DNA from 2 places in the Anaerosalibacter massiliensis genome. Region 1 is predicted to be linked to the other one. Evidence: a T-box and tRNA genes for the amino acid it is inferred to sense, from the RefSeq annotation. Region 1 holds a T-box; the other holds one or more tRNA genes.
The links. The T-box of region 1 lies ahead of proS (proline--tRNA ligase). A T-box ahead of a tRNA ligase gene usually reads a tRNA of that ligase, here a tRNA-Pro.

Region 2: it encodes a tRNA-Pro, which carries the amino acid that the T-box ahead of proS (proline--tRNA ligase) is inferred to sense. The anticodon was not compared.

What each region holds. Positions count from the first base shown of each region.
Region 1 is NZ_JANJZL010000001.1:438,535-446,381, reverse strand. It holds gene NSA23_RS02555 (sulfite exporter TauE/SafE family protein) at 1-842, shown strand, start outside; T-box leader at 1,006-1,214, shown strand; gene proS (proline--tRNA ligase) at 1,261-2,706, shown strand; gene NSA23_RS02545 (metal-dependent hydrolase family protein) at 3,009-4,247, shown strand; gene NSA23_RS02540 (cation diffusion facilitator family transporter) at 4,459-5,331, shown strand; gene yqeB (selenium-dependent molybdenum cofactor biosynthesis protein YqeB) at 5,484-6,311, shown strand; gene NSA23_RS02530 (sigma 54-interacting transcriptional regulator) at 6,410-7,847, shown strand, end outside.
Region 2 is NZ_JANJZL010000001.1:40,639-48,485, forward strand. It holds gene NSA23_RS00290 (YIEGIA family protein) at 1-163, shown strand, start outside; gene NSA23_RS00295 (capping complex subunit for YIEGIA) at 175-369, shown strand; gene der (ribosome biogenesis GTPase Der) at 485-1,798, shown strand; gene plsY (glycerol-3-phosphate 1-O-acyltransferase PlsY) at 1,800-2,396, shown strand; gene NSA23_RS00310 (NAD(P)H-dependent glycerol-3-phosphate dehydrogenase) at 2,423-3,451, shown strand; gene spoIVA (stage IV sporulation protein A) at 3,571-5,049, shown strand; tRNA gene NSA23_RS00320 (tRNA-Pro) at 5,233-5,309, shown strand; gene NSA23_RS00325 (hypothetical protein) at 5,761-6,132, shown strand; gene NSA23_RS00330 (biotin/lipoyl attachment domain-containing protein) at 6,240-7,532, shown strand; gene NSA23_RS00335 (YggS family pyridoxal phosphate-dependent enzyme) at 7,552-7,847, shown strand, end outside.

The DNA.
Region 1 (7,847 bases):
CTTACTTTTTAACTCTCTTTATAAGAGATTTCAATATAAATAAAAATAATTTAGAAAATAATTCTTGGGGAAAGGTATCATCTATAGGATTTCTTGCGAATTTCTTTGATACATTAGGTATAGGTTCATTTGCCCCGTTAACAGCTTTGCTTAAGGGTTTTAAACAGACAGAAGATAGAGTAATGCCTGGAACTTTAAATGTTGGTTGTACAATTCCAGTGATATTAGAAGCGTTTATATTTATTTCTGTTATAGAAGTTGAACCTATAACTCTTGTAAGTATGCTGATTACTGCAACAATAGGAGCATGGATTGGAGCTGGAGTAGTAGCAAAAATGTCAGAAAAAAAGATTCAAAAAACTATGGGTATAGCATTAATTGTCACAGCAGTACTTATGCTATTAGGTAAATTTGAATTAATGCCAACTGGAGGAGAGGATTTAGGATTGACAGGAATGAAATTAATAGTTGCTATAGTAGGGAACTTTATATTTGGGGCATTAATGACTGCAGGAATTGGATTATATGCTCCTTGTATGGTACTAGTATATTTGCTTGGTATGTCATCTAGGGTAGCTTTTCCAATAATGATGGGTTCATGTGCATTTTTGATGCCAGTAGCATCAATAAAGTTTATAAAAGAAGGAGCATATGATAGAAAAGCTTCAATGGGTATAACCTTAGGAGGAGTAATTGGAGTTTTCATAGCAGCATATATAGTAAAAGAATTGCCTCTTAATGCATTAGAATGGTTAGTAATATTTGTTGTATTATATACTGCATCAACAATGTTAAGGTCTGCAATGAAAAAAAATGAGGTTTCAGATATTAAATCATCATAAATATTTTAAATAGTATTTATGATTTACTGATAAATACTCTGTGTTATATATTATAGGATATTTATTGAATTTTTCCTAAAAGTTGATTTTTCAAAAAAATAAATAAATTCAATAAAATAATTGACTATAGTTAAACAATATTGTATAATAATTTGATATAAGGTTAAAAATATTGAATAGGAATAGTAAGAAGATAATATCTTAAGAGAGGAAAATTCACCGGCTGAAAGATTTTCTAGATCCCTATCTTTTGAACCTACCTAGGAGTTGTTGATGATAATAAATCAAACGGTGTTGTCTCCGTTAAGAGACTTTCAAGAGGACATTTAATGTCAACTTGGGTGGTAACGCGATAAAACCTTCGTCCCATTTTTGGGATGAAGGTTTATTTTTTATATAAAAGGAGTGATAGGTTAAGATGGAAGATAAAAAACAAAAAAAGTTTGTAAAAGAAATAACTTCTAAAGAAGAGGATTTTTCACAATGGTATACTGATGTTATTTTAAAAACTGATATGGTAGATTATGCCCCAGTAAGAGGGTGTATGGTAATAAAACCTTATGGATATGGAGTTTGGGAAGGAATTAAGGATGTTACTGACAGAAGGTTTAAAGAAACAGGTCATAAAAATGCATACTTTCCATTGTTAATTCCAGAAAATTTTTTACAAAAGGAAGCAGATCATTTTGAGGGTTTTGCTCCAGAAGTTCTTTGGGTTACACATGGTGGATCTGAGAAATTGTCTGAACGATTATTCATAAGACCGACATCAGAAACTATAATATGTACAATGTATTCAAAGTGGATAAAATCTTATAGGGATTTGCCAGTCCTTATGAATCAATGGTGTAATGTTATTAGATGGGAAAAAACTACAAGACCTTTTTTAAGAACTGCAGAATTTTTATGGCAAGAAGGTCATACAGTACATGAAACTTATGATGAAGCTCAAGAGGAGACTTTGCAAATGCTGGAAATATATAGGGAAGTTGCAGAAGATGAGTTAGCAATGCCAGTGATACTAGGGGAAAAAAGTATTGGAGAAAGATTTGCTGGAGCTGATAAAACATATACTATGGAAGCTATGATGTACGATGGAAAAGCACTACAGGCTGGGACTTCTCATAATTTAGGTCAAAATTTTGCAAAGATGTTTAATATTCAATTTTTAGATAGAGACGGAAAATTAAAATATGGGTGGAGTACTTCTTGGGGAATATCTACTAGACTTATAGGTGGAATAATAATGGTACATGGAGACAATAGAGGATTGAAAATGCCACCAAGAATAGCACCAATTCAAGTAGTAGTTTTGCCAATAGCTTCCCATAAGGAAGGAGTAATGGATAAGGCTTACGAATTATTTACTCAACTCAAGGAAGATTTTAGAGTGGAGCTAGATGATAGAGAAGGTTATAGTGCTGGTTGGAAGTTTAATGAATGGGAGATGAAAGGTGTACCTTTGAGACTTGAAATAGGCCCAAGGGATATAGAAAAAAATCAAGTAACAGCTGTTAGAAGAGATACATTAGAAAAGTTCACCTTACCACTTGAGGGTTTAAATGAAAAAATAGCAGAAATATTAGATGATATTCATGATACGATGTTTAAAATAGCAGCAAATCATAGAGATGAAAATACTCATGAATCCATAGATTATGATGAAATTAAAGAAATGGCAAAGGGAATACCAGGATTTATTAAAACAATGTGGTGTGGTTCTGAAGAATGTGAAGAGAAATTAAAGTCAGACACAGGTCTAACTATAAGATGTATACCATTTGAACAAAAACATTTAGGAGATAATTGTCCTATATGTGGCAAAGAAGCTAAGCATATGGTATATATAGCTAAAGCTTATTAAAAGTATATAATAATTCTTAATTATATATTGATTAAGAGAAGTTCTTGTCTTTTATGATTAAAAGTCTAAAAGACAAGGACTTTTTTTATACTTAAAAATTCTATTTGAACTGTACCATAAGTAATAATGTCTAAAAATGATGAAAATATTAGATAAATACATTATAATATTATTGTTGTACTAAGACCATCTAAGACAATATAAGTAGAATTTCACAACATATGTAATATTGATTGTAAAAGATATGAAAGAATTTTCATATAAAAATTAATTATAATTATGCATAACTGAGGAGGAGTTATATGACAAAAATTGCTTTTGTAGATGGTGTACTTATTGATGGTATAGGTAGTGAGCCACTTGAAAAATCTTTAGTATTAATTGAAGATGAAAAAATTAAATATGTAGGTCAAAAAATACATATTGATTCAGATTATGAAATTGTAGATATATCTGGAATGACTATCATGCCAGGTCTTATTGATACCCATGTTCATTTTGGTGGTGCACTAAGTCCTTCAGATATAAATTGGATACTTGAGCCGACATTACAGAAAGCAGTAGTATCTGTTTCTCAAGCAGAAGCCTGTCTTGAGCATGGGATTACTACTGTGGGGGATATTTCAAGAAACGGAACTTATTTGAGAGATATGATTGATAAAGGAATAATTAAAGGACCGAGAACTATAACTTGTGGATTAGGACTTTCTAGAACTGGTGGTCATGGAGATACCCATTCTTTACCCTTTGATTATGTTCAAGAATCTCATCCTTGGGCGATATGTGTTGATGGTAAGGAGAACTTACGTCATGCAGTGAGAAGGATTATTAGGACTAATCCAGACATGATTAAAATCTGGGCTACAGGTGGAGGCGTTTGGAGACTAGAAAGAAAGACTGATCAACATTATAGTTTTGAAGAGATTCAAGTAGTAGTAGAAGAGGCAAATTATTTAGGACTCCCTGTAAGAGCCCATTGTGAAAGTTTAGAAGGTGCAAAAGATTGTTGTAAAGCTGGAGTATATAGTATTGAACATGGACAAGAATTAGATGATGAATGTCTTAGTTTAATGATGGAAAAGGATATTACTTTAGTTCCAACTATGCAATTTTTTTATGAATGGTTTACTGAATATGAACCACCCTATAGATCTATATTAGATAAATTTCCTGGTAAAACAATAGCAGAAAAAGAACTAAATCGTACAATAGCTAATTTTCAAGCTGCAAAAGATGCAGGAATAAGAATAGTAGTAGGCTCAGATTCTTTTTGTAGTCAACTTACGCCTTATGGCGAGTATAGTTTAAAAGAAATACATGCTATAAATAAGTCTGGACTATCTCCAATGGAAACTATAGTAGCAGCAACTAGAAGTGGTGCAGACATGCTTAAAGTATCAGGCATAACAGGTACTTTAGAAGAAAATAAATATGCTGATTTAATAGTTCTTGAAAAAAGTCCATTAGAAGATATAGAAAATATTAAAAAGGAAAATATGACTATAATAATGAAAAATGGAATTTTCATAAAGAAAAAATAGGTGATTAAAACAGAATAAATTGGTTAAAAAGATAGGTGGAGGATTCTTTCTTCCACTTATTTTTTTATTATATTGATTATAACAATTATTATCAATTGAAAACACCTATTATTTGGCTAAAACAGTAGATTTTTAAAGAATTAAGGTATATAATATTATCAATTGAATATAAATTTAGAAGGTATTATAGAATTATTTTGGAGGTTAGGATATGGAGAATTATAAATTGGGAGTTAAAGTTTCCATTATAACTATAATTGTTAATATAATTTTAGCAGTTATTAAAATATTTTCTGGAATTGTAGGAAAAAGTAATGCAATGCTGGCAGATGGAGTTCATACTTTATCAGATGTACTAACTACTTTTGTTGTACTTTTAGGTTTAAAAGTATCTTCAAAAGAGGCAGATGAAAATCACCCTTATGGTCATGAAAAATACGAACCTGTATTTGCAAAACTTTTAAGTATTATTCTTGTATTAACAGGCATTTATATTGGATATGGAAGTTTAAAGGTATTGATAAGTGGAAATATTAAGACTCCTGGTATAATAGCTTTGGTAGCTGCTTTAATTTCAATTGTATTTAAGGAAGGTATGTATTGGTATACTGTAAAGACGGCAAGGAAGATAAAAAGTTTATCATTAGAAGCAGATGCTTGGCATCATAGATCAGACTCATTGTCATCTATAGGTACATTTATAGGTATTCTGGGAGCTAGAATGGGAGTTAAAATTTTAGACCCTATAGCAGGAATAGTTGTTAGTATTTTTGTTGTAAAAGTTGGGGTAGAATTATATTTAAAGGCGACAAGAGAATTAGTAGATGAAGCAGCTGACGAAAAAACTGTTGAAAAGATTAGAAGTTTAACTTATTCCATAAAAGGCGTAGAAGAAATTAGGGATTTAAAGACTAGAGTATTTGGAAATAGAATATATGTAGATATTGATATTGCTGTAAATGCCTTTATTTCCGTAGAGGAAGGTCATAATATAGCAGAAGAAGTTCATGATGCTATTGAAAATCGTGTGGAAAGTGTAAAGCACTGTATGGTTCACGTAGAACCTAAAAAAACTCAAGATTAATCTTGAGTTTTTTTATTTTTTTAGAAAACCATAGATTTATTTTAAATTGTACAAAAATATGCTATACTCTATGAAAATAATAAATTTATAAAATATTATGAAATTTAGGACATAAAAGCTAATTTTTTAAGTTATTAAGGAGATGAATTTTCATGATATTGGATATACAAAATCATATAATAGTAATCAGAGGGGCTGGTGATATTGGTTCCGGTATTGGCTATAGATTATTTAGATGTGGTTTTAAAGTGATTTTCTTAGAAATAAGAAATCCATCTAACGTTAGAAGAAAAGTTTCTTTTTCTGAGGCTGTTTACGATGGAGAAACTAAAGTGGAAGGCATTAAGGCAAGGTGTGTTTCAAATGTTAAAGAGGCATTTAAAATATTAGATGAGGGAATAATTCCTGTAATAATTGACCCTATAGGAGAAACTATAATCGATATAAAACCTTATGTATTAATAGATTCAATTATTAACAAGAAAAATATAGGAACTTATGTTAACATGGCAGATCTAGTTATAGGAGTAGGTCCTGGATTTATTGCAGGAGAAGATGTGGACATAGTAATAGAAAGTAATAGAGGACAAAATCTTGGTAAAATTATAACTAATGGACAAGCAGAGCCTAATACTGGAATTCCAGGAAATGTAAAGGGATATACAATAGAAAGGGTTTTAAGAGCTAATAAAGACGGACAAATAGAGGTTTTAAAAGATATAGGCTCTCTAGTAAAGAAAGGTGAAATTCTTGCTTACATAGGTGGAGAGATTGTAAAAGCTGAAATAGATGGAGTTATAAGGGGAATGATAAAGAATGGATACTATGTAAAAAAGGGAATGAAAATTGGAGATATAGATCCTAGAGGCGATAGAAGTTATTGTTATAAAATTTCAGATAAGGCTATGGCTATTGGAGGAGGAGTTTTAGAAGGGATATTATATTATTTTAATGAGAAGGTTGAAAATGATATTGTATAATATTTTTTTCTATATTTATAAGTAAATATAATAAACATACAATCTATAATGAGAAAAATGTTTATTTAAAGAATAGTTTTTAAATAAGGAGTGATAAAATGGACGAGTCCTTATTGAAACAAATACAACCTACAGTAGCTCAATATGCTAATGTAATATCAAATGTTATACATGTAGAAGTAGAGATTGTGGACAATAACCTTATAAGAATTGCAAGTACTGAAATATATAAAGATAAAATTGATCAAAATATTTCTGTTGAAGGATATGTATATAGGTATGTTTTAAAAACAGGTCAATGTCAAATAATTGAAAAACCGGGCTATCATGAACTTTGCGTAAATTGTGTAAATAGATACAATTGTGTAGAAAAATTAGAGCTTTGTACACCTATTAAATTAAATGATGATATTATAGGTGTTATTGGACTCATATGCTTAACTGATGAACAAAAAAAATATGTTTTAGATAATATAAATTCACATTTACAGTTTTTAGATCAGATAGCTGAGTTTATTAGTGCCAAGGTATATGAAAATATGGAAAAGCAAAGAAATGCTTCAATGATAAAATTATTAAAAGAAATATTAAATAATATTAATAAAGGAATATTGGTCATTGATACAGAAGGTAGAATAAGGGATATAAATAATAGTGCTAAAGTTCAATTAAAATTAACATCGAAATCTTTAAATAAGAAGATAGAAATAGAATCTAATAAAGAGTATATAATGGGAGGGGAAGTATTTCTTATTAAAGTAGATAATAAAAAACATAATATTATAGGAAATGTTATCCCTGTATCTGAAATATTTCCACAATATGATAAGATAATTATATTTGACAAAACAAATAAATTAAAAAAAGATTTTTATAATGCTACTAATATTAGACAGCCTATAACTATGGATAACATTATTGGAAAATCTGACAAGATAATTAATATAAAAGAAAAAATAAAAAGAATAGCTTCATCTAATTCTACAGTGCTAATTACTGGAGAGAGTGGAACGGGAAAAGAACTATTTGCTAGAGCTATTCATGCAGAAGGTAATAGGAAAAGTAAACCTTTTGTAGCTATAAATTGTGGTGCTATTCCTGATACATTATTGGAAAGTGAGCTTTTTGGATATGTTAAAGGAGCTTTTACTGGAGCAGATCCAAATGGTAAAATAGGTAAGTTTGAACTTGCTAATGAAGGTGTAATATTTTTAGATGAAATAGGGGACATGCCTTTATATCTTCAAGTTAAGCTTTTGAGGGTACTTCAAGAAATGAAGATTGTGCGAATAGGATCAAATAAACAAATAGAATTAGATGTAAGGGTAATTGCAGCAACTAATAAAGATCTAAAAAGATTAATTAGAGAAAATAAGTTTAGAGAAGACTTATTTTATAGATTAAATGTAATCCCTATAGAACTTCCACCTCTTAGAGAAAGAAAAGAAGATATAGAACCTATAATGATGGAGCTTATATATAAATATAATAATATTTTTAAGAAAAATGTTCATGGAGTAGATGAGGATGTAAAAG
Region 2 (7,847 bases), 400 kb from region 1:
TTATATAAGTAGAGACCCAGATACAGGAAATCTTGTATTTGTAATAGTTAGCATGGAGAATGATATTGAATATTTAATATTAGCAGTTAAAAGGACCCTTGTTCTTGAAAGTGCTAAGAGAAAACCTTTATCATCCTATGTGGGAAAAAAGGCTGCAGATTAGGAGGAATTTCATTGGATATTAAGATAAAAAATAATATATTGGCTATTGTAACTACAGATGAAAGTAAGATAATTGGTGGAGATGCCCCAGTTTTTTTGGCTAAAGATGAAAAAGAAAGAGAAAATATTGCAATTCTATTGTCCAAAATTACTTTAGGAATGATCCATGAATTAGAAAATGGATGTTATGTTATAGTCAGACACTAAATTTAAATTATATCTATTTACATATTTATTCTGCTATAATAAAATAGATGCAATAACAATATAATATGGAATTGTTAATTATGTAATAAATGTTCTAAAAATATGAGGTGATAGAATGAGACCAGTAGTTTGTATAGTAGGAAGGCCTAATGTAGGTAAATCTACACTTTTCAATAGAATAGTAGGAAGTAGAATTGCAATTACAGAAGATAGGCCAGGAGTTACGAGAGATAGGATTTATGCTGAGGCAGAATGGTTAAATAATTATTTTATTTTAATAGATACAGGAGGCATTGAACCTTATAGTGATGATATTATATTGTCTCAAATAAAAAGACAAGCAGAGGTAGCCATAGATACTGCTGATATAATATTATTTGTAGTAGATGGATTAGATGGAGTTACATCTACTGATAGAGAAATTGCTAATTTATTAAGAAAATCAGGAAAAAAAGTTATTTTAGTATGCAATAAAGTAGATACACCAAAAACTCCTGATATAGTATACGAGTTTTATGAATTAGGTTTTGGAGAGCCTACAGTGGTATCTGCTGGGCAAAGTTTAGGATTAGGAGATTTACTTGATAAAGTAATAGAAAATTTTCCTGAAGGAAAAGATACAGAATATGAAGAAGGGGTAATTAAAGTTTCTATTATAGGTAAGCCTAATGTAGGTAAATCTTCTTTAATAAATAATGTATTAGGTGAAGATAGAGTTATTGTAAGTAATATACCTGGAACTACTAGAGATGCAATAGATACTCCTTTTACATATAGGGAAGACAAATATGTATTTATAGATACTGCTGGAGTTAGAAGAAAGAGAAATGTTTCGGAAAATGTAGAAAGATATAGTGTTATAAGAACTCTTACCGCTATAGAAAGATCAGATATATCTATTTTAATGATAGATGCTACAGAAGGAGTTACGGAACAGGATGCTAAAATAGCAGGTTATGCCCATGAAAGAGGGAAAGGTTTGATTATTGCAGTTAATAAATGGGATTTAATAGAAAAGGCTAATAATACTTATAGGGAATTTGAAAAAAATATCAGAAATAAATTATCTTTTGTAATTTATGCACCTATAATTTTTGTATCTGCAAAAACAGGAAAAAGAGTTGATAAGCTACTCCAACTTATTAAAAAAGTTTATAATAGTTATACCCAGAAAATTAGTACAGGAGTATTAAATGATATTATAAATGAGGCTGTCCTTTTAAGTCCACCTCCAACAGATAAAGGAAAAAGTCTTAAAATATATTATGGAACTCAAATAGGGGTCAAACCGCCCAAATTTGCTATATTCATAAATAATGCAAAGTTATTACATTTCTCCTACGAAAGATATATAGAAAATCAAATTCGATCCCACTTTGGTTACGAAGGAACTCCTATTAGGTTTCAATTTAGAGAAAAGGGGGATTAAGTTGGGCAATATAATAAAGGTCATTATTATATCTTATTTTATAGGTAATTTTTCTTCAGCTTATATCTTAGGAAAATTGTATGAAAAAAAAGATATAAGAAACTATGGTAGTGGAAATGCTGGTGCAACTAATGCTTTAAGAGTTTTTGGGATAAAAATAGGTATTTTAGCATTTATATTTGATATTTTAAAGGGCTTTATAGCTGTTACGGTAAGTAAAAATATTATGGGATTTAACGGAGGTTTAATAGCAGGATTATTTGTAGTTATAGGACATAATTGGCCAATAGTTCTTAAATTTAGGGGAGGAAAAGGTATAGCAGCCTCTCTTGGAGTTATGCTGTGTCTAAATCTGCCTACAGCAATTATATGTATGGCTATAGGTTTTTTAGTTATAGCTAAAACTAGATATGTTTCTTTAGGCTCAATAATGGCTACAGGACTAGTACCTATTGTAGGTTTGTTTACTAAAAAGCCTTTTAATTTTAATTTCTTCTTTTTTACTATTGCTTTAGCTCTTATGGCTATATTAAGACATAAAAGCAATATAAAAAGATTATTGAATGGTAAAGAGTCAAAACTTGGAGAACGAGTTTAGTATATTAGTTATAGGGGGCTAATTAAATGGTGGAAAAAATCGGAGTAATAGGAGGAGGAAGTTGGGGAACTGCATTAGCCATACTTCTTTCTAAAAAAGGATATGAAGTAGAGCTTTGGATAAGGAATAAAGCTCAATGTGATAGTATAAATATTTCTAAAGAAAATGTAAAATATTTACCAGGAGTAATAATTCCCAGTAATGTAAGGATTATAAATGATTTAGAAAGGGTAGTAAAAAATAAAGATATTTTAGTTTTAGCTACTCCTTCCCATGGGGTTAGAAATATCTTAATAAATTCTAAAAATTATATAAAATCAGGACAAATAATTGTTAATGTAGCTAAGGGAATAGAAAATGAAAGTCTTATGAGAATTTCACAAGTTGTAAATGAAATTGTTCCCAAAAGTAAGTATGCAATTTTATCAGGACCATCTCATGCAGAAGAAGTTGCAAGGGATATGCCTACAACAGTAGTTGCAGCTTCTAGAGAAAAAGATATAGCAAACTATGTTCAAGATATATTTATGGCACCTAAATTTAGAGTCTATACTAATCCAGACGTTATAGGTGTAGAATTAGGTGGATCTTTAAAAAATGTTATTGCATTAGGTGCGGGAATTTCAGATGGACTAGGCTATGGAGATAACACAAAGGCAGCTCTTATGACTAGAGGAATTATAGAAATGGCAAGACTTGGAGAAAAAATGGGGGCTAATTATGAAACTTTTGCAGGTCTTTCAGGTATTGGTGATTTAATAGTGACGTGTACAAGCATGCATAGTAGAAATAGAAGAGCTGGTATACTTATTGGAGAAGGAAAAACCTTAGAAGAGGCTATAAGCAGTGTAGGAATGGTAGTAGAGGGGATTAAAACAGCTAAATCTGCATATGAATTAGCTGACAAATATAATGTGATAATGCCAATAGCTGAAGAAATATATGAAGTATTATATAAGGGAAAAGATGTTAAAAACTCTGTTGTAAATTTAATGCTTAGAGATAAAAAGCATGAGATGGAGGATATCGCAAAAATATTGAATAATGAATGGTAAGACATACTTTCTAGTATGTCTTTTTTAATGGTTATCATATTTCTAAAATTAAGACATATATATATAATGTTAAGGAGCGATTCTTTATAGATAAAATATGTTTTAAAGGAGGGAATAAAATGGAGAAGTTTGATATATACAAAGATATTAGTGAGAGGACTGATGGAGATATTTATGTAGGAGTTGTAGGACCAGTTAGAACAGGAAAATCAACTTTTATAAAACGTTTTATGGAATTATTAGTACTACCTAATATTGAAAATAGGTATAAAAAAGAACGAGCTAAAGATGAACTGCCCTTAAGCGGTTCAGGAAAAACTATTATGACAACAGAACCAAAATTTGTTCCTAATGAAGCTATAGAACTAACTTTAAAAGATAATGTTAGATTTAAAGTTAGAATGGTAGACTGTGTAGGATATTTAGTAAAAGGTGCTCTTGGACATGAAGAAGATAGTATTCCAAGAATGGTTACTACTCCTTGGTATGAAAAAGAAATACCTTTTGAAGAAGCAGCAGAAATAGGTACTAAAAAGGTTATAACTGATCACTCAACAATAGGGATTGTTTTAACTACTGATGGTTCAATAACTGATATAGATAGATCTAATTACATAAAGGCAGAAGAAAGAGTTATAAATGAACTAAAAGAATTAGAAAAGCCATTCATTATATTGTTAAATTCAAAACATCCAAATTTAGATAGTACTATTGCATTAAGAGAAAGTTTAGAAGAGAAATATGAAGTAGCTGTAATAGCTGTAGATTGTTTGAATATGGAAACTAATGATATTGAGAAAATATTTGAAAAAATATTATTTGAGTTTCCAGTGAAAGAAATAAACATAAACTTACCAGGTTGGATGGAAGGTTTGGGCAGAGATCATTGGATAAAATCTAGTATTTTAGATTCTTTAAAAGAATCTATACAGACATTACAAAAATTAAGTGAAGTTAGTTCTTCTATAGAGAGCCTAAATGAATTGGATATAATAGAAAAAACTAAAATAAATGAAATAAAATTAGGAGAGGGTATTGCAGATATAGATATAATATTAGAAGATAATCTTTTTTATAATGTATTAGAAGACATGACAGGTTATACTATTGAAGGGGATTATCAGCTTTTAGGTCTTATATCTAAATTATCAGAAGCAAAATATGAATACAGTAAGATAGAAGCTGCATTAAATGATGCAAAAGAAATTGGATATGGATTAGTAAATCCAGGATTAGAAGAATTAGAATTAGCAGAACCTGAGATATATAAACAAGGTAATAGATTTGGTGTGAAGCTTCGTGCTAAGGCGCCATCGCTGCATTTAATAAGGGCTGATATAACAACAGAAGTTTCTCCACTTATAGGAACAGAAAAACAAAGTGAAGAATTAGTAAAATATTTCATAGATGAGTTTGAAGAAAACCCATCAAAAATTTGGCAGTCTAATTTATTTGGAAAATCTCTATATGATTTAGTAAATGAACAACTTCAAGTAAAGTTGAATACTATGCCAGAAGATGCGAGAGCTAAAATGAGAAGAACTTTAGAAAGAATAATAAATGATGGTAGCGGTGCGCTCATCTGTATTATAATATAATAAAAATGAATGGAAATATTTAAGCACATTAAAATAAATTTATTTTAATGTGCTTTTGTCGTGTGATGAATTAAAAATAAATATAATTGAGAAAAGCTTACTAAATTTAATACTAACTATTTAAAAGATAAAATTTGCATTTTCCTTAAAAATAGTATATACTATAGTAGTCGTAATGGAAGTCGGGATGTGGCGCAGCTTGGTAGCGCACAAGTCTGGGGGACTTGGGGTCGCTGGTTCAAGTCCAGTCATCCCGACCATTTTTATTTTCTCTGTAAATAAGTTTATAACTAGCATACATCTATTTGATAGTCTTAATGTTTTGTAATTTCGTGCCACTTTTACTTTTCCTTTCATTTTTTCTATTATGTTATTAATTTTATCAGTGGCTTTTTCCTGTATGGATTCTAAAATATGGAAATAAGTATCTAATGTTATTGAAGTACTAAAATGGCCTAATTTTTTATTTGCTACTTTAGTAGGTGTTTTAGATTTTAGCATTAGAGTAGATTAGTATGCCTCATATCATGAAATCTTATCTACTTTTCTTAATTATATTATCAAAATCTTCAGAAAATATAGGAGGACTTATTAACAATTTTATTTTTATATGTAGAAATCTATGTTTATAATATGTTTAAGTAATTATTTAATTATGATATACTTATACTAATAATAAATAGCAAAACATAATATGGGGGTAATAATATTTTGTTAAGATTTATTGAAAATATTTTATTAATATTATTTATTGTAAGTATAACAGGATATATACTTTCAGTATTAAAAGAGAAGATTTATTTGAAGAATAATATGATAGTTATAAATAAAAAATCAGTAACTCAAAAGCATATAGATGAAGCAGATATGAAAGAATTTATATTTGATGGGCATAGGGTTAAATCAGGTGATGAAATTAAAGTTATTTTAAAGGGCAATAAAATAATTCATGGTATTTTAATAGGGGCAAAAAGGCAAGAAAGAGCCATCCTTATGGTAACTCATAGTGATGAAATTAAAAAATTTTGTATTGACAATGTAAAAAAATTTAGGATAATTAGTAAGTATGGAAAGTTTTTTTAAAAAATAGGACTTTAGACCTAGGACTTTTTTTAAAAAAATAGAAGGAAAAAACAAATATATAGAGAAAGTGTAATTATTACCTATTTGTAAAAAAAGGATGGTTATTTATGTCTAGAGAAGAAAGAGATAAGAAACGAAGTAAGAGAAAAAAGATTAGGGCTTTTTTCATAGCTTTTATATTTATATACTTGATTTTTAGGAGCGTGCCTGCATTGCATGCTTCAACACTGAAAACAGCTATCGTAGAAGAAGGTACTGTAGAAGATAAAGTTGAATTAAAAGCTATAGTAGTTAAAAATGAGAAAGTATATACTTCTAAAGGAGAGGGAAAGGTTAAGCTTTACAAAAAAGAAGGTGAAAGAGTAAAGGTTGGAACAGAAATTGCTCAGGTTTCTTTGCTGGACAAAGATGCATCTTTAAAAAATGAATTAGAGGAAATAAATAGAAAGATTGAAAGTGTTGAAAAGATACAAAAAGAAAGAGAAACAGTGAAATCTGATAAGGATAAAGCCAATAAAAATTCCAATGAAGTATTAGATAATATACAAAATAGTATTGCGAATAAAAATTATGAGGAAATACCTAATTTAAAGGAAGAACTTTATTTTTCTTTAGGGAAACAAAAAGATGTATCTGGAGGAAATACTCTTTCAGAACAAACTTTGGAAAATTTAAATAGAGAAAAAGAAAAGATAAAAAAAGAAATTGCTAACAATTCCATTAAATATATATCTGAAGAGGCAGGAATAGTAAGTTATGAAATTGATGGATTAGAAAATATTTTTTCTCCTAAAAATTTGTCTAAATACAATGTAGAAGATATAAAAGAAGCTGAACTTCGTTCAAAGGTTACAAAAGATGGAAATAAAATAAATGCTGAGGATATCCTTTTTAAAATAGTAGATAATCACCATTTTTACCTTTTAGTTCAGATAGATGATATCAAACAGATTTCACCACTTAAAGAAGGAGATAGCATAAGTTTTTTAATAGATAATGATAGTCAAAAGTTAAGGGGAAAAATTCGAAGAATAGACAAAAAAGGAAGACAAGCTGCAATGGTTATTGAATCTGATTTTTTCTGCCATAATTATTATAATAAGAGAAAAGTTAATATAAATTTAATTAAATCTAGTTATGAAGGGTATAAAATACCTATAAAATCTATATCTAAAAAAGATGGTGTTAATGGTGTTTATATTAAAGACATCAGTGGTATAATAAAATTTAAACCTATAAAAATTTTAGGTAAAAATAAAGAATATGCTATTATTTCTAGTGGAGATCAAAATAATAATATAGATATAAATGGAAATAATAAACCAGTTAAAACTGTAAAGCTATTTGATGAAATTCTTTTGAGTAACGGTAAAATAAAAGAAGGACGAATTGTAGACTGACAACAAGGGGGGATTTAAAATTAGCATTAAAGATAATTTGTTAAGGATTCAAGAAAATATTGAAAATGCATTAATAAAATCTGGTAGAAAGGATGATGTAAATCTTATTGCTGTAACGAAGACTGTAAATGTAGATACTATCAATGATGCAATTAGTTTAGGAGTAAATAATATAGGAGAAAATAAGGTTCAAGAAATACAAAAAAAATACGATAATATATATGATAAAGTAAACTGGCATATGATAGGACACCTTCAAAGTAACAAGGTGAAATATATAATCGATAATGTTGATTTAATACACTCTTTGGACAG